3 regions of the Enterobacter sp. 3U4 genome follow, and region 2 is predicted to be linked to each of the others. Evidence: riboswitches for the same ligand, from Rfam matches in the RefSeq annotation. Region 2 holds a riboswitch; each other region holds the start of a gene.
The links. Region 2 has a riboswitch for thiamine pyrophosphate ahead of thiB (thiamine ABC transporter substrate binding subunit). Riboswitches for the same ligand answer to the same signal wherever they lie in the genome.
Positions count from the first base shown of each region.

Region 1: it holds a riboswitch for thiamine pyrophosphate, as region 2 does, so the genes downstream of both, thiM (hydroxyethylthiazole kinase) here and thiB (thiamine ABC transporter substrate binding subunit) in region 2, are expected to answer to the same signal.
Region 3: it holds a riboswitch for thiamine pyrophosphate, as region 2 does, so the genes downstream of both, thiC (phosphomethylpyrimidine synthase ThiC) here and thiB (thiamine ABC transporter substrate binding subunit) in region 2, are expected to answer to the same signal.

Region 1 is NZ_CP136665.1:877,085-883,061, reverse strand. Features, by position in the region: gene RVY89_RS04160 (GntR family transcriptional regulator) at 1-126, opposite strand, end outside; gene thiD (bifunctional hydroxymethylpyrimidine kinase/phosphomethylpyrimidine kinase) at 169-969, opposite strand; gene thiM (hydroxyethylthiazole kinase) at 966-1,736, opposite strand; TPP riboswitch at 1,772-1,868, opposite strand; gene RVY89_RS04145 (YadA C-terminal domain-containing protein) at 2,477-3,622, shown strand; gene RVY89_RS04140 (hypothetical protein) at 3,834-4,295, shown strand; gene RVY89_RS04135 (glycoside hydrolase family 32 protein) at 4,380-5,813, opposite strand; gene RVY89_RS04130 (oligosaccharide MFS transporter) at 5,830-5,977, opposite strand, start outside.
Region 2 is NZ_CP136665.1:3,224,413-3,230,389, reverse strand. Features, by position in the region: gene araC (arabinose operon transcriptional regulator AraC) at 1-45, shown strand, start outside; gene RVY89_RS15485 (DedA family protein) at 174-941, shown strand; gene thiQ (thiamine ABC transporter ATP-binding protein ThiQ) at 1,174-1,875, opposite strand; gene thiP (thiamine/thiamine pyrophosphate ABC transporter permease ThiP) at 1,859-3,469, opposite strand; gene thiB (thiamine ABC transporter substrate binding subunit) at 3,445-4,428, opposite strand; TPP riboswitch at 4,460-4,560, opposite strand; gene sgrR (HTH-type transcriptional regulator SgrR) at 4,597-5,977, opposite strand, start outside.
Region 3 is NZ_CP136665.1:3,804,307-3,810,283, forward strand. Features, by position in the region: gene RVY89_RS18130 (YjaG family protein) at 1-422, opposite strand, end outside; gene nfi (deoxyribonuclease V) at 464-1,135, opposite strand; gene hemE (uroporphyrinogen decarboxylase) at 1,145-2,209, opposite strand; gene nudC (NAD(+) diphosphatase) at 2,248-3,021, opposite strand; gene rsd (sigma D regulator) at 3,117-3,614, shown strand; TPP riboswitch at 3,669-3,777, shown strand; gene thiC (phosphomethylpyrimidine synthase ThiC) at 3,857-5,752, shown strand; gene thiE (thiamine phosphate synthase) at 5,752-5,977, shown strand, end outside.

The DNA of each region.
Region 1 (5,977 bases), 2.3 Mb from region 2:
CTCCAGCACCCCGCTGCGCACCGCATTTTTTACCGTTTCGGCAAATTTCAGGTACAGCGGCGTGTTGTCAGGCGCGGCGATCCGTTCATTCAGTTGAGCGATTAACCGGGTATGCGCTTGTTCCATCTCTGTTTTCTCAGGCGTGGTGTTTCCTGCCAGTATACTGGCTTACCACCATGCATGAAAATGATGAACCGGCCCAATACCGTGACCGACTTCCAGAGTATCGGCTTTTGCCAGCGCCGCCGAGAGCCAGGCTTTCGCTTCGCGAACCGTATCGGCCCAGCTTTCATGCCGGGGACGCAGCGCCGCCAGCGCGGCCGAAAGCGTACAGCCCGTGCCGTGGGTATTTTTGGTCTGCACGCGCGGCGCGGTAAAGCGCACTTCGCCGTCGCGGGTAAAGAGCCAGTCCGGGCTTTCAGCGTCATCCAGATGCCCGCCCTTCATCAGCACCGCCCCACAGCCCATCGCCAGCAGCGCGTTCCCCTGCGCTTTCATCTCGCGTTCGGTTTGCGCGTGCGATGTGCCCAACAGCGCGGCGGCTTCCGGCAGATTGGGCGTGATGAGCGCCACCTGCGGCAGCAGCTTTGTACGCAGCGTCTCCACGGCAGAGGCGGAGAGCAGCGGATCGCCGCTTTTCGCCAGCATCACCGTATCCAGCACCACGTTTTGCACCTGATAGCGTTTAAGCCGCTCGGCCACCGCTTCCACAATATCCGTCTCGGCCAGCATGCCGATCTTAGTGGTATCGATGCGTACGTCGCTGAACACCGAATCCAGCTGCGCGGCAACAAAATCCGGCTCGATACGATAGACCGACTGCACGCCGCGCGTGTTTTGCGCCACCAGCGCGGTGATGACCGAGCAGCCGTACGCACCAAGGGCAGAGAACGTTTTCAGGTCGGCCTGGATGCCCGCGCCGCCGCTGGGGTCGGTGCCGGCAATGGTCAGGGCGTTAATTCGCTTCATGCTTGCTCCTCCAGCGTATAGAGCGCGTCGAGGAACGCGCTGGCAAAACTGCCCGGGCCACGCGACTGCGCAACGGCCACCGTTCCAGCCCGCTTCATCCATCCGCAGGCAGCAGCGATATTATCCAGCCGGTCGCCCGGCAGCGAGCAGCTCGCCGCGACGACGGCGGAGAGCGCGCACCCGGTGCCCACCACGCGTGTCATCAGCGGGTCACCGCCGGTTACCGTTCGGGTGCGTTGCCCGTCCGTGATGTAGTCCACCTCGCCGGTGACCACCACAATCGTATCGATCTGACGGGCCAGCGCCTGGGCAGCAGGCACCGCGCTGACGGCGGTATCGGTCGTATCGACGCCGCGCCCGCCTGCGCTCATCCCGGCGAGAGCCAAAATTTCGGAAGCATTGCCGCGAATGGCCGCCGGCTTCAGGGCAAGAATTTGATGGCAAAACCGGGTGCGGAACGCCAGGGCGCCCACGGCTACCGGGTCCAGCGTCCAGGGCTTGCCTGCCGCCACCGCGCTTTCAATCGCCCGACGCATCGACTGGGCGCGCGGCGCGGTCAGCGTGCCAACGTTAACCAGCAGCGCATCGGCTATCGGGGCAAACTGCTCGGCCTCTTCGGCCTCGATCACCATCGCCGGCGATGCGCCAAGCGCCAGCAAAACGTTGGCCGTAAAGGTCTGTACGACGTCATTGGTCATACAATGGGTAAGCGGAGAACGGGTGCGGAAGTGATGTAAAACGTGTAAATCGAGCAGGTCAGGCTGCATGGGTTCGCTCCTGCCTTGCGTGAAGAAGCGATGACCGGGAAGGCATCTGACTTCCCTACGCTGGCATTATCCAGATCAGGTAATACGGGTATTTCTCAGCCTTCACAAAGAAGGGCACCCCGAGTCAAAATACTTTTAAAACAGTGACTTATTAAAATCAATGTTCTTAATCAGTGTAACCGTGGCCACAGGCCAGGCGCAAGGGGTTTCGATTTATCACGACTGCGATCGCGTAATGAATCAGCCTAAACACTTTTTCGCTAGCATCTTCAACATAAATATTTTTTCCTGGTATATCCTGGAACAAAAATGACCTGAGTTTATTTTCATTCGAAGCAGAATAGAGATTCGATAATAATGAATCGGCAATAACCTATAAATTTACATAAACTGTTATGTGTATTTTTAATCTTTTTTCATCTAAACACATAAATATATTTAATGTATTGATATTTTATTTCCAATTTATCCCCCATTCACTGTAAACATATAAGTCATTGTATTATAAGATTAATAACTTCATCCCTTCTGGATCAACTCATTTAGCTATTACTGCTATTTGTGATTTAGATCAATAATCAAAACTACACATTCATAGATAGTTACTGCACGTTACGAAATAAGTTATCAAACCAAAATCTCAACGTTAATCGTGAATTAATTCAGATATAACAAGACGTTGTATCTTCCCGCCAGGATAGCGCCCTAACTTTTTTTATATTGATGATGAGAGCTTTAAAATGAAATGTTTAAATACATCAGCTGCCGCTGTTTTTGTATTTGGTATTGTGTTTTCTGGTGCAACATACGCAGCTACGATCGGCACTGATGATGTTGTAGATTCTTTGGGCTGGACTCAAACCCAAATCAATAAACAAAATGCAGATCGTGAAGAAGCAAATCGTGTTGATATTGGTACAAATCGTACTGATATTATCAACATGAAAGATGAGAATTTATTGCGTGATGATGCAATTAGAAGTGCAACTGATAAAGCAGATACAGCTCAAGCTGGCGTAAATGCTAACACTCAAGCTAACGCTATTCTTAATCAGAAAGTTAACGATAACGTGGCAGATCAGACAATTAATGATAATAAACAGAATGTTTTGATTGATAATGCCAATAATAAAGCAGACGCGGCTTTACAGGGCGTTACTACTAACGGACGAGCAATCACTGATACCAACACGAGAGTAAGTAAAGCTGAATCCGATGCTTTGCTTGCTGGTGCTAAAGCTGATACAGCGCTTACTGATGCTACCGGCGCTAAAGCCGCTGCCGATCATGCTGAAATCACCGCCACTAATGCGAACAACAAAGCCGATGCTAATACACAAGCGCTTGCAAGTAAGGTAGATAAAAGCATTTTCAACGCCGATCAGGATAGACAAGATCGCGCCCTCCAGGACGCCACTGACAAAGCGACTCAGGCATTTAATACGGGCGCTTATGCGCAATCTTTAGCTGTAGATGCACAAACTGTAGCCGCAGCGAATAAAGCTGCTGTTGCTAACGTTCAGTCACGCCAGCAAACACAAGAAGCGACGATTCAGAATCACAGCGCACAATTAGCGAACCATGAATCACGTATTACGTCGTTAGAGAATCAAAATAACGCTAAGTTCTCTGCTCTGGAAAATCAGCAGAATGAGGATCGCAAGGAATATCGTGCTGGTATCGCTGGCGCTGCTTCTCTTGCTGGTTTGCATTACGTTGATACAGATAACGCGGTTGCCGTCGGCGCTGCCAACTTCAAAGATGCGCAAGGCTATGCAATCGGCTACCGTCATAAGTTCGCTGAGAATGTAGCCGCTACCCTCTCTACATCAGGTACATCCAACGGTGATGAGATTGTTGCGGCGTCCGCATCTTACGGATGGTGATGTTACAGTATTAAAATAAAATGCCAGCGAACTAAAACTCGCTCATGAGTATTAATTAGCTGGCTATAACTCTAAACAATGCTTCTCACACAGAAAATGACAAAGTACATTTTTATTTCCGCTGTTCTATATCTCACTTTTATTTTATTAGGGATATGGATTGGATTGATGTTAGGCACCTATATTTATAATTGTAATTACTGAGGCAAGAATGAAAAAGTTAATGATGATAGCGGCTGTATTATCTCTTACTGCGTGTTCCTCACCTGCTCAACGTATGGCTGATTGTCAAAGCAAGGGAGTGAGTAAAGATGCTTGTTATATTGTCGAGCAAAACCGCACTACAGCCATTAACTCTGCTGCTGAAAAACAGGCTTTGGAGAATGCTGCTCAACTCGCACAATCAGCACATAAGCATCTTCCTGAAGGCTGCACTCAGGTTATGGATGCTGCGGGTCGTTGTGATAGCAAGCCTGCCAAAGCAAGCGGTGATTTAAAAACGTTTTCAGGTGAAGCGGATCACGTTATGAATAAGCCAATCTCTGATGCTGCTGAATATCTGCTTTCGAAAGGCTGGAAGCCAAATAAGGGGTCATGGCATAAGGGTAGCTATATTATGCAGCTGGCAGTCGAAAAAGAGAGAGTTGTAAACGCACAACTATCAAAAATGTGATGTTAGCTCTACGCGTCCACCTGATAATATTTACGTAGCCCCATTTGTATGGGGCTTTATTTTAGCTCGTGACTAAATATAAATTTACTCTAACTGCCACGCTCCGCCATGAATAAGCGACGCTCCCCCCGTCCAGGCAAATAACGCCAGCTCGCGGCAGCCTGCATCAGGATAGATACGGCTGCTGAGGCACGCCTCACCCTCGTTAACAAACACTTCCACAGACGAGCTATCAAAGAACATGCGCAGGCTGAGCGCGTCGTTCAGGTTAAGCGCAACGCTTCGGGTGCCGCACAGGCCATACTGTGGATAGTGTCGCTCCAGCACCAGGCGCTGCATCTGCGCATCAACATAGAGGCGTAGCCCGTCGCCGAGACGAATGCCGTATTGCTCCGCGCTGCTGTTCGCGCAATCCCATTGCAGAATGACCTCCATCGCATCGCAGTGTTCCACCAGCGTCATCTGCTGGCTATTAAGCGTACTTACCGGCCAGGGGAACCACGCCCCGCGCAGGGTTTCAACTTCTCTGGCCGGCCGCATTTGCAGATGATTATCCGCACTTAGCGTCAGCTCGCGAGGTAAGGAGAGCATGCCCGCCCAGCCATCGTCCTGTTCCGGCAGCGGAGATTCCCACATGTCCAGCCAGCCGATGACGATGCGTCGGCCATCCGGCGTCTGGAAACTTTGCGGCGCATAGAAATCATGCCCGTAATCCATCTCCACAAATTCACCTTCACGCACAAAGGGCTGACCGGGCTGCCATTCACCTACGAGATAGCCACTCTGGAAGAGATTGCGATTTTTAAAACCGTCTGCGGTCAGCCCCTGAGGAGAGAACATCAGCACGCGCTTGCCACTGAGAGTGAAAAAGTCCGGGCATTCCCACATATAACCCATCTCTTTTTCAGCCACCGCGAGCACGCCCCACTCCTCCCACTCGCGAAGGTTGGCAGAACGGTACGCACGCACCTGGCCCGTATCACCCTCCCGTGCGCCAACGACCATGTACCACCATTCCCCTTCACGCCATACTTTCGGATCGCGGAAGTGATGCAGTCCAGGCGGTGTGTCAATGACGGTCCCGTGCCGCACAAAGTGGATGCCGTCACGGCTGGTTGCCAGGCACTGGACCTGGTAGAGATTAGCCTCATCGCCGGGATCGCCGTGGAACTTGTGGCCGGTGTAGATCAGCGCCAGCGTGTCGCCATCCACCACCGCTGAGCCAGAAAAACAGCCGTCCTTGTCGTCTGGTCCTTCCGGTGCCAGCGCAACCGGGAGGTGCTCCCAGTGAACTAAATCTTTGCTGCGCGCATGGCCCCAGTGCATCGGACCCCACTGGGTCGAATACGGATGATGCTGATAAAAGGCGTGATACCAGCCGTCAAACCAGACCAGACCATTTGGGTCGTTCATCCAGCCAGCGCGTGCAGCGAGGTGGTAACGCGGATACCAGCGCAGGTTAAGCCCTTCGCGTCCGGAGTGCAGTTCCTGTTCTGCTTTCGTAATGGAATACGTCATTTCTCTACTCTTTCGATCAGATGGTGGAAGGTTGCGGCATGAGCGGGTCAGAAGTGGACTTACCCGAGCGCAACAGGAAGATGGAGATAAACGTGGTGCTGAAGACCAGTAGCCCCATGATGAGATAGGACTGGGCAAAGCCGTATTTCTCATAGCTATAACCT
Region 2 (5,977 bases):
TGTACCGGTGCCAGCCCGAGTGAATTTCGCGCGGGATGTGAATAAACGGTAAAAAAAGATAAACAAACAGGTGAATGCGGGAAGCAACCTGTAAACTATTCAGACAATTGTTGCCTTGACGCGGTGCGGGGCGCTAAGCAGAATCGCTGATTCGTTTTCTGACCGGAATAGTTATGCAGGCATTGCTGGAACACTTTATTACCCAGTCCGTTATGTACTCGCTCATCGCCGTGGCGCTGGTGGCGTTTCTGGAATCGCTGGCGCTCGTCGGGTTAATCCTGCCCGGTACCGTGATGATGGCCGGGCTTGGGGCCCTGATCGGCAGCGGTGAGGTCAATTTCTGGCAGGCGTGGCTGGCCGGGATTATCGGCTGCCTGCTCGGCGACTGGATCTCCTTCTGGCTGGGCTGGCGCTTTAAGAAGCCGCTGCATCGCTGGTCGTTCATGAAAAAGAACAAAGCCTTGCTGGATAAGACCGAGCATGCGCTGCACCAGCACAGCATGTTTACCATTCTCGTCGGCCGCTTCGTAGGGCCAACGCGTCCGCTGGTGCCGATGGTGGCCGGGATGCTGGATCTGCCCGTTGCGAAATTCGTGGTGCCAAATATTATCGGCTGCGTCTTCTGGCCGCCGTTCTACTTCCTGCCGGGGATCCTCGCGGGTGCTGCCATTGATATTCCTGACGGTATGCAAAGCGGTGAGTTTAAGTGGCTGCTGCTGGGCACGGCGCTGCTGCTGTGGCTGGCGGCATGGCTCTGCTGGCGACTGTGGCGCAGCGCGAAAGCCAGTGTCGATCGCCTGACGCGCTATCTCCCACGAACTCGCCTGCTCTGGCTGGCTCCGCTGACGCTGGGCGTTGCGGTTGTGGCGCTGGTGGTATTGATTCGCCACCCAATGATGCCGGTGTACGGTGAGATTTTATTAAAAGTGGTCAGTCGTTAAGGACTATTTCCCTCTCTCCGTGGGAGAGGGTCAGGGTGAGGGCATCAGGCCGCACAAGGTAAAAGCAAAACGGCAACTCTGGTTGCCGTTTTTAATGTTTGTACCCTCTCCCCATGGGAGAGGGGCAGGGTGAGGGCATCAGGCCGCACAAGGTAAAAGCAAAACGGCAACTCTGGTTGCCGTTTTTAATGTTTGTACCCTCTCCCCGTGGGAGAGGGTCAGGGTGAGGGCATCAGGCCGGACTAATCCCCAACAAATAAGACGCCCTCGCTTGACCACTGAGCAGCTCTTCCGTCTTCCCATCCCACGCAATTCGTCCTTCAGCAACCACTACCGTTCGCGGCGCAATCCGTGCGGCATCCTCAATACTGTGCGAAACCATCAGCATCGTCAGCTGCTGGCTCTGACAGACCTCCTGCACCAGGGCCAGCATCTCCTGACGCAGCGCGGGATCGAGCGCCGAGAACGGCTCATCCAGCAGCAGTATCGGCTGCTCGCGCACCAGACAACGCGCCAGCGCCACGCGCTGACGCTGGCCGCCGGAAAGCTCGCCCGGCAGCCTGTCGATAAACCCGGTGATCCCCATCTGCGCGGCAATGACCTCCAGCTTATGGCGCTGGTCATCGTTCAGCCTGAGTCCCGGGTGCATTCCCAGCGCGATGTTTTGCCGCACCGTCAGGTGGGTAAACAGGTTGTTTTCCTGAAACAGCATTGAGACAGGACGTTTTGCGGGCGGCGTGTGGGTATGATCCCGGTTATCTATGACGATCGATCCGCTTGCCGGCTGCAGAAAACCCGCAATCAGATTAAGCAGCGTGCTTTTTCCCGCGCCGCTTGGGCCAAGCACGGCGATCGTCTCCCCCTGACGCACGGAGAGCGTGAAGCGCATCGGCAGATGCTGGTAAAGCCAGGTTACATCAGTCAGTTTTAACATCACGCCCCGGAAGTTTCTCGATAACGGTAAATAAGGCAAAGCACAGCAGCAGCAGTAACAGCGCGGTGACCGCGCCGTCCTGACTGCGGTAAGAGCCGATCTGCTGATAGAGCCAGTATGGCAGCGTGCGGAAATCGTCATTGCCGAACAGCGCCACGACCCCAAAATCCCCAATAGAGAGCACGCAGGCAAACGCCAGCGCCTGTGCCAGCGGACGCTTTAGCGCGCGCAGTTCGACCACCTTGAGCCGCTGCCAGCCCTGCATGCCCAGCGACTGGCACAGCAAACCGTAGCGGCTGTTGACGTCGCGCATCGGGTTTTCCAGCACCTTGAGCGCATAAGGGATGGCCATTAAGGCGTTGGTAAAGATCACAATACCGTCGGCGCTTTCCGGCAGGCCGATGGTGCTGTTAAACAGTAAAAAGAAGCCCGTTGCCAGCACGATCCCCGGCATTGCCAGAATCAGCATGCCCGTCAGCTCCAGCATTTGTCCGGCTTTTTGCGCCCGGCGGGCGTAAAGCTCACGGCTGCTCCACAGCAGCATCATGGTCAGGATGACGCACAGTAACCCTGCCGCCAGCGCGATACGCAGCGAGGTCCAGGTGGCTTGCCAGAGGACGGGCTGTTGCAGGACTGACATGAGATTGAGGTTCAGCCCGTCAACGATAACGGCCAGCAGCGGCGGCAACAGCAGCAGGAGCGCCAGCCCGATCAGGACAAAATCGCTGACGCGGCTGTGCAGGCTGTCCTGCGGATCGCGCCAGCCGGTTATTTGATGACTACCAGCGGGAATGGCTTTACTCAGCCGCTGGCTCAACAGCACCAGTGCAAGACAGCACGCCATCTGCACCATCGCCAGCAGCGCGGCACGACCGGGATCGTAGTCGTAACTCAGCGCCTGGTAAATCGCCAGCTCAATGGTGGTGGCCTGCGGCCCGCCGCCGAGCGACAGCACGGTGGCAAAGCTGGCAAAGCAGAGCATGAAGATTAATGCCGCCACGGGCGGAAGCTGGCGGCGCAGCCACGGCCATTCAACAAAGCGGAAGAACGACACGCCGCGCATGCCGAGCTGGGCGGCAACCTGGCGCTGCTCGCCGGGAATGTTCTCCAGCGCCTGCAAAAAGAGGCGCGTTGCCATCGGCATATTGAAAAAGACGTGCGCCAGCAGAATGCCCTGCAGTCCGTAAGGCGAGAATGACCATTCCAGACCAAGCTCGGCGAACAGCGATGCCAGCCAGCCCTGGCGACCGTAAACGCTCAGAATGCCAAATACCGCTACCAGCACGGGCAGTATCAGCGTCATGGCGCACAGGCGCAGCAGGGCCTGCCTGCCGGGGAAACGCCGCCGATACAGCGCGCGTGCCAAAAAAATAGCCGGGATCACCGACATCAGGGCAGAAAGAAACGCCTGCCAGAAAGAGAACCGAATGACGTGCCAAAGGTAGCTGTCGTGCCAGAGGGCGAGCAGGTCGCTCTCTGGCGCGTTAAACCACAATGCAAGAAAAGCCCCCAGGCTGACTGCCACCATTACGACGGCGGCGAGCAGCCCGGGCAGTAACCCGCCGGGAATTAACGGCTGACGGCGCGTTGCCATTCACTTACCCATGCGGCACGCTGCGCGGCGACCTGTTGCGGCGTAAACTCCAGCGAGGTTTTCGGTTTGGTCAACTGTTCAAAACCTGCAGGCAGCGCAACGTTAGTGACCGGATACATCCAGTTGCCTGCGGGAATCGCGTTCTGGAATGCCGGTGAAACCATAAATTTCAGGAACTTCTCGGCCAGTTCGGGCTGTTTGCTGGCAGCGGTACGCGCCGCCACTTCTACCTGCAGATAGTGCCCTTCCGCAAAATCTGCGGCAGCATAGTTGTCTTTCTTCTCGGCGATAATGTGGTAAGCCGGGGAGGTGGTGTAGCTCAGCACCAGGTCGCTTTCACCTTTGAGGAACAGGCCATAGGCTTCGCTCCAGCCTTTGGTCACGGTGACGGTTTTGGCGGCCAGCTTCTGCCACGCTTCCGGCGCCTTATCCCCGTAGACCTTTTGCATCCACAGCAGCAGGCCCAGGCCCGGCGTGCTGGTCCGCGGATCTTCATAAATCACGCGCCACTTCTGGTCACTTTCCACCAGCTCTTTCAGGCTCTTCGGCGGGGTTTTCAGCTTGTTTTTGTCGTAAACAAAAGCAAAGTAGCCATAGTCGAACGGCACAAAAGTGTCGTTCTTCCAGCCGCCCGGCACGTTAACGGCATCTGCCGCTACGCCGCTTTTGGCAAACAGTTTGGTTTGCGAGGCGGCTTCCAGCAGGTTGTTATCCAGCCCGAGCACGACGTCGGCCTTGCTGTTTTTTCCTTCCATGCGCAGGCGGTTGAGCAGCGAAACGCCATCTTCCAGCGCCACGAACTTCAGCTCGCAGTTGCAGTCAGCTTCAAAGGCTTTTTTGACGACCGGGCCAGGGCCCCAGTCGGCGGAGAACGAGTCGTAGGTGTAGACCGTCAGGACGGGTTTGGCAAAAGCAGGCAGCGCGAACAGCGCCAGCAGGGGGAGAACTTTTTTTAACACTTTGCACCTCAGGGTTGAGTGGCAAAGGATTTTGAGCGACAGCCTCAAATCCCTTCGCCGGCGTTATCCGGATCAGGTTCGACGGGTATTATCTCAGCGCACATCTGTGATGCAGCACCCCGTTGAGAACGGCGCTATTGTAATGATTTGGTGAATATTACGAAAGCGTTATGGCTCCGGGGGCGCAAACCAGGCGGATTTAAAATCAAACCAGCCCAGGGTATTCATCCGCAGACCGCGCATGCTGCGCTGGCCCTGGATCATCAGCCAGTGGTGGATCAGCGGGACGATTGCCTGCTCGGCCAGCAGCTGCTGGCACCACACGGCAAGATTCATTTCTCCCGCACGCCACTGGGCGGCATCCTGCTGCCAGTCCCGGTCGATGCAGTGCTGGATCAGCGGGACTTCATACAGGTGTGAGAATAATGAAAAATCGAGCGGCAGGGTGAAGTTGGCGCTGTTCAGCCAGATATCGCTGGTAAGCTCACCCTGATGCCATTCGTCATAGTCCACTTCCCTGACCTCTAACTTGACCCCCTCGGCTGCCAGCAGTCGGGTCATGATCCGCGCGATAAAACGATGCTCGACATGCTCGCGGTAGTAAGTCAGGGTGATGGACTCCAGCCCCGCGGGTTTGTCGCAGCGCGTTGGGCGGGCGTGGTGCCAGCGCGGAAGCAGGCCGTAGGCCGGGAACCAGTATGTCTGGTACTGCGCTTCCGCATGGTAGATCAGATTGGAAGGGGACAACACGTGGCTGATCCACTTGCGGACGGCCTGGTTTGCCCCACGGTGGGTGCGGCGGTCAAAGAGGAGATAGTAACATCCCTCCTCCAGGCGACTCTCCACGGCTTTTTCTCCCGTGGTGGGGCCTTCCAGCGTCAGCCCGCAGCTCAGGTCTTCATTGAGATCCGGCAATACCCACACGTTCACTTCGTCGATCAGCGCCCGGTAGCCAAAGTAGTCATCGAACGCGCGGATTTTCAGCTGGTTGCTGTTATTGCGGGACACGGAGTAGGGCCCGGTGCCAATCGGCAGGCTGGCAAAATTGTTCATCGATTCCCACTCGCCGGGCAAAATCATCGACGGTACATAGCCCAGAAGCCAGGGAAGCCACTTGTCCTGCTGCGACAGTTCAATATCCAGCGTCCAGGCCGTGGGGGAGTGGACGCGCGATATATGCGAGTAGAGCGGGAGCTTGCGGGCGCGTTCCAGAGAGGCGATGACGTCGTGCATCTCAAGCTCGCGGCCATGGTGAAAGTGGATGCCGGGGCGTAAGAAAAAGCGCCAGTGGTGCGGGGAAAGCTGCTGCCAGTGGTGCGCGATATCCGCTTCTAGTTCCCCATTTTCCTCATTTATCCGCGTCAGGCCGCTGAAGATTTGTCGGGCCATGTGGGTTTCTGAGCGGCGTAAGGCCGTGCCGGGCAACAGATTTTTCATTGGGCGATAGTAGAGCACCCGCAGGATGTGTCGGCCCTGACGAAAACTGCGTCCGAGATGGGAAACCAGCATTTGGCGCACGGCGGCCTTGTCGCCCACCAGCTGGACCAGC
Region 3 (5,977 bases), 580 kb from region 2:
TCGGTCATCTCGCGACCTTCCTGGGTCATTTCCAGCATCGCGACGGTCGTAATAGATGCCTTACTGACTTCAATTGCGTGCTCCAGCGTTTCACCGCTCAGACGGGAGTGGAGCAGTTCGCTTAACGCCACGCAGGCATCTATCGCCGGGTAGACGCCGTACAGGTCAAAATCATCCGCAACCGGAATCGCCTCTTCGAGCTTTTCGAGCTGAGAGTCGAAATTCACCTTCGCGTCTTTCACCGTCAGCGTTTCCCAGATCAGATCCAGAATGCGGCGATAGATATGGCCATCACCAAAGCCCGTCTGCTTGCAGAACGCGGCATAGTTGGGATACATACGCTCGCACAGGCAAGCCATAAAGGTGACGTGTTGCCAGCTTTCCAGCTTTTCAAGGCGCAGGTGAATCGGGTTTTGTAGCATGATGATCTCTCGAATCGATAATTAGGCGCAGTTTACCTGAATCATCGCTGAATTTCCTGCCAACGAACAAAAGCCGGACGCGAAGACGCCACGGCGTCTGCCCAGCGCGTCGGCTCCGGCAAGCGGTAGCCCCTCATGCAGCGCTGAACCCACGCAAGGGCGCTGTCCATGCTCACCCGATGGCCGGTGGCAATAAAAAGCGGGTTACAGCGCGCCTTGCTGCGCCAGACCCACGCCAGCTGCTCACCTTTATGGATAAGCGGCGCCAGCGCGCCCGGCTCAGCAGAAAGAGGTTCAAACGCGCCGCACAGGCGTTTCTTGGCAACGCCAATGGTCGGCACATCCACCAGCAGCCCAAAATGGCTGGCAACGCCTAAACGTCGCGGATGTGAGATACCGTGCCCATCGACAAACAGCAGGTCAGGTTTTTGCGAGAGTTGCTCCCACGCTGCCAGCAGCGCGGGATATTCACGAAAGGAGAGAAAGCCCGGAATGTAGGGCATAGTGGTGGCAATACGCGCTACCTTGTACTCCACCAGCTCGAGCGACGGGTACTTCAGTACCACCATCGCCGCTCGCGTCACTTCCCCACCCTGCTCAAATCCGACGTCTGCTCCGCCAATGTACTGCGGATGATCCTTATCCAGACGATCCTCGCGGATCACCGATGAGGCCAGTTCGATTTGCTGAGCGCGTAGCGACGCGAGATCCATAACCACTCCTTACTTGTGATACTGGGCAGAAAGCCGATGCACCGCCTCCACAAATACGCCTGCGTGTTCTGGCGGCACATCCTGATGAATGCCGTGACCGAGGTTAAAGACGTGGCCTTCCCCCTGGCCGAAACCAGACAGTATAGTCGAGACTTCTTCTTCAATGCGGGCTGGCGGCGCATAGAGCATGGACGGGTCCATATTGCCCTGCAGCGCCACTTTGTCGCCCACGCGACGGCGCGCATCGGCGATATCGGTGGTCCAGTCGAGACCCAGCGCGTCGCAGCCGGTTGCCGCCATCGCTTCCAGCCACTGACCGCCACCTTTGGTGAACAGCGTCACCGGCACGCGGCGGCCTTCGTTTTCACGCAGCAGGCCGTCAACGATTTTATGCATGTAGTACAGGGAGAACTGCTGATAATCGCGGCCGGTTAGCACGCCGCCCCAGGTGTCGAAAATCATCACCGACTGCGCACCCGCCTTAATCTGCGCGTTGAGGTAGAGCGTGACGCTCTTCGCCAGCTTGTCGAGCAGCGCATGCAGGGCCAGCGGCTCGGCGTACATCATCTTTTTAATCATGGTGAAAGCTTTGCTGCTGCCCCCTTCCACCATGTAGGTCGCCAGCGTCCACGGGCTGCCGGAGAAGCCAATCAGCGGCACTTCGCCTTTCAGCTCGCGGCGAATGGTGCGCACGGCATTCATCACGTAGCCCAGCTCGCCTTCCGGATCGGGGATCGGCAGCTTGTCCACGTCGGCTTTGCTTTTGATTGGGGAGGTGAAACGCGGACCTTCACCGGTTTCGAAGTACAGGCCAAGGCCCATGGCATCCGGAATGGTCAGAATATCCGAGAAGAGGATCGCAGCATCCAGCGGGAAGCGGCGCAGCGGCTGGAGCGTCACTTCGCAGGCCAGCTCGGCGTTTTTGCACAGCGACATAAAATCGCCCGCCTGCGCGCGCGTGGCTTTGTACTCTGGCAGATAGCGTCCCGCCTGGCGCATCATCCACACCGGGGTGACATCAACGGGCTGGCGCAGCAGCGCACGCAGATAACGATCGTTCTTCAGTTCGGTCATTTTTGCAGTTCCTTAAGCGTCATGGCCTCAGTGTAACACTACTCATACTCGGCCCGACACATTGCCACGGTATCTTCTATCAGCCGACGCGCCACGGTGCCTGGCGGAGGTAACAGCGGTAAATCGTCGTAGCGATACCAGTTCGCTTCCAGCAGCTCTTTCTGGTCAATCACGATCTCACCGCTGTCGTATTCGGCCATAAATGCCGTCATCAGCGACTGCGGGAACGGCCACGGCTGGGAGGTGACGTAGCGCAGGTTCTTCACTTTGATTCCGCTCTCCTCCATCACCTCGCGCGCCACCGCCTGTTCCAGCGTTTCGCCCACTTCGACGAAGCCGGCCAGCACGGTGTGAATGCCGTTGCGATGACGGGTATGCTGCGCCAGCAGGATGGAATCCTCCCGGCGGATAGCGACGATAATGCACGGCGCAATCTGCGGATAGTAGCGTTCGCGGCAGTGGCTGCAGAGCATCGCCCACTCGGTTTTGCTCGGGCGCATGGTATGACCGCAGTAGCCGCAGTATTTGTGCGAGCGATAAAACTCCGCCAGCTGCACGCCGCGCCCCGCCAGCTGGAACAGCCCCACGTCCAGATCCAGCACCTGGCGCACAGATCCCATATCCTGGCGGCGGGGCTGTTGGATCAACCACACGGGCTCACCCTGCCACTCGCCGATCTGTAGCGCTGGCTGGCCAACGAGATCGAACGTTTCCGCCGTACCGTAGGGCAGTTCTCCACCGGGCAACCATAATTTTTGTTCGTGGCTGACGATCCACCAACCCAGATCTGATTTTTCAATAATACGATCCATATCTATTGCACTACCTTCGCTTCACTGACATGTTGTTAGCATTGTGGTTACATTCTGGATAAGCAGATTCAATCCTACACTTTGCGGAGTCGACCATGTTAAACCAGCTGGAAAGCCTGACTGAGCGCGTTAGAGGAAGTAATAAACTGGTAGATCGCTGGCTACATGTGCGCAAGCATCTCCTCGTGGCTTATTACAATCTGGTCGGCATTAAGCCTGGCAAAGAATCGTTTATGCGGCTGAACGAAAAAGCGCTGGATGATTTTTGTCAGGGCCTGGTCGACTATCTGTCCGACGGCCATTTCAATATTTATGAACGTATTATCCGCGAAATGGAAGGGACAACACCGTATTTAGCGGCCAGCAAGCTCTATCCGCTGCTGGAAGCCAACACCCAGCAGATCATGGATTACTATGATTCCGCGCTCGAGAACGCCATCGATCACGATAACTATCTTGAGTTCCAGCGGGCGCTATCCGACCTCGGTGAAGCTCTGGAAGAGCGATTCACGCTGGAAGATAAGCTGATTGCCCTCGTGCTGGACAGTGATTTGAACATCAGTAACGAAGAGAACGTCGCGCGCCCTGCTTGAGTTCTTAATCGTTAACGAGTAATTTACAACCATTCGCCCCTCTCACGAGGGGGATTTTTCTTGTCGGAGTGCCCAGAGCGAAAGCCGGGCTGAGACCGTTAATTCGGGATCCGCGGAACCTGATCAGGTTAATACCTGCGAAGGGAACAAGAGTCACACTGCTGTTGTATCGCCCCCCGGGCGATCCTCTCTTGCTTCATCCGTCGTCTGACAAGCCATGTCCTTCACTTTTGGAATGAGCTATGTCTACTGCAAAACTGACCCGCCGCGAACAGCGCGCACAGGCCCAACACTTCATCGACACCCTGGAAGGCACCGCTTTCCCGAACTCGAAACGCATCTACATTTCCGGCTCGCAGGCCGATATCCGCGTCCCGATGCGCGAAATCCAGCTCAGCCCGACGCTTATCGGCGGCAGCAAAGAGAATCCGCAGTATGAAGACAACGAAGCCGTACCGGTGTATGACACCTCCGGCCCGTATGGCGACCCGTCTGTTACGATCAACGTCCAGCAGGGTCTGGCAAAGCTGCGCCAGCCGTGGATTGACGCGCGTAACGACTGCGAAGAGTTGAGCGTGCGCAGCTCTGCGTACACCAAAGAGCGCCTGGCCGACGACGGTCTGGACGAGCTGCGCTTTAACGGCCTGCTGACGCCAAAACGCGCCAAAGCGGGCAAATGCGTGACCCAGCTGCACTACGCCCGCCAGGGTATCGTCACGCCGGAGATGGAGTTCATCGCCATCCGCGAAAATATGGGCCGCGAGCGCATTCGTAGCGAAGTGCTGCGCTATCAGCATCCGGGTGAAGGCTTTGGCGCTCGCCTGCCGGAGAACATCACGCCGGAGTTTGTGCGCGACGAAGTGGCCGCCGGCCGCGCAATTATCCCCGCCAACATTAACCACCCGGAATCCGAGCCGATGATTATCGGCCGCAACTTCCTGGTGAAGGTCAACGCGAACATCGGTAACTCGGCCGTGACCTCCTCCATCGAAGAAGAGGTGGAAAAGCTGGTCTGGTCCACGCGCTGGGGCGCGGACACGGTAATGGACCTCTCCACTGGCCGCTATATTCACGAAACCCGCGAATGGATCCTGCGTAACAGCCCGGTACCGATTGGCACCGTCCCGATTTATCAGGCGCTGGAGAAGGTCAACGGCATTGCCGAAGACCTCACCTGGGAAGCGTTCCGCGACACGCTGCTGGAGCAGGCCGAGCAGGGCGTGGACTACTTCACCATTCACGCGGGCGTGCTGCTGCGCTACGTGCCGATGACCGCGAAGCGTCTGACCGGCATCGTCTCGCGCGGCGGTTCCATCATGGCGAAGTGGTGCCTCTCCCATCACCAGGAAAACTTCCTTTACGAGCACTTCCGCGAGATCTGCGAAATCTGCGCCGCCTATGACGTCTCCCTGTCGCTGGGCGACGGTCTGCGTCCGGGCTCTATTCGTGACGCCAACGACGAAGCGCAGTTTGCCGAGCTGCACACGCTGGGCGAACTGACCAAAATCGCCTGGGAGTATGACGTGCAGGTGATGATTGAAGGTCCGGGACACGTGCCGATGCAGATGATCCGCCGCAACATGACCGAGGAGCTGGAGCACTGCCACGAAGCGCCGTTCTATACCCTGGGGCCGTTGACCACTGATATTGCGCCGGGCTATGACCACTTCACGTCAGGCATTGGGGCGGCGATGATCGGCTGGTTCGGCTGCGCCATGCTCTGCTACGTGACGCCGAAAGAGCACCTCGGCCTGCCAAACAAAGAGGACGTGAAGCAGGGGTTGATCACCTATAAAATTGCCGCCCACGCGGCGGATCTGGCCAAGGGCCACCCGGGGGCGCAAATCCGCGATAACGCCATGTCGAAGGCGCGCTTTGAATTCCGCTGGGAAGACCAGTTCAACCTGGCGCTGGATCCGTTCACCGCACGCGCCTATCACGACGAGACCCTGCCGCAGGAATCGGGCAAAGTCGCCCACTTCTGCTCTATGTGCGGGCCAAAATTCTGCTCAATGAAAATCAGCCAGGAAGTGCGCGACTACGCCGCAGCGCAAACCATTGAAGTGGGCATGGCGGACATGTCTGAAACCTTCCGCGCCAGAGGCGGCGAAATCTACCTCAAAAAAGAGGAGGCGTAATGTACCAGCCCGATTTCCCACCCGTCCCCTACCGTTTAGGGCTCTATCCGGTGGTGGACAGCGTGGCGTGGATAGCGCGACTGCTGGAAGCAGGCGTTCGCACGATCCAGCTGCGCATCAAGGACAAGCACGATGACGAGGTGGAAGCCGATGTGGTTGCCGCCATCGCGCTGGGGCGCCGGTATAACGCCCGCCTGTTTATCAACGACTACTGGCGGCTGGCCG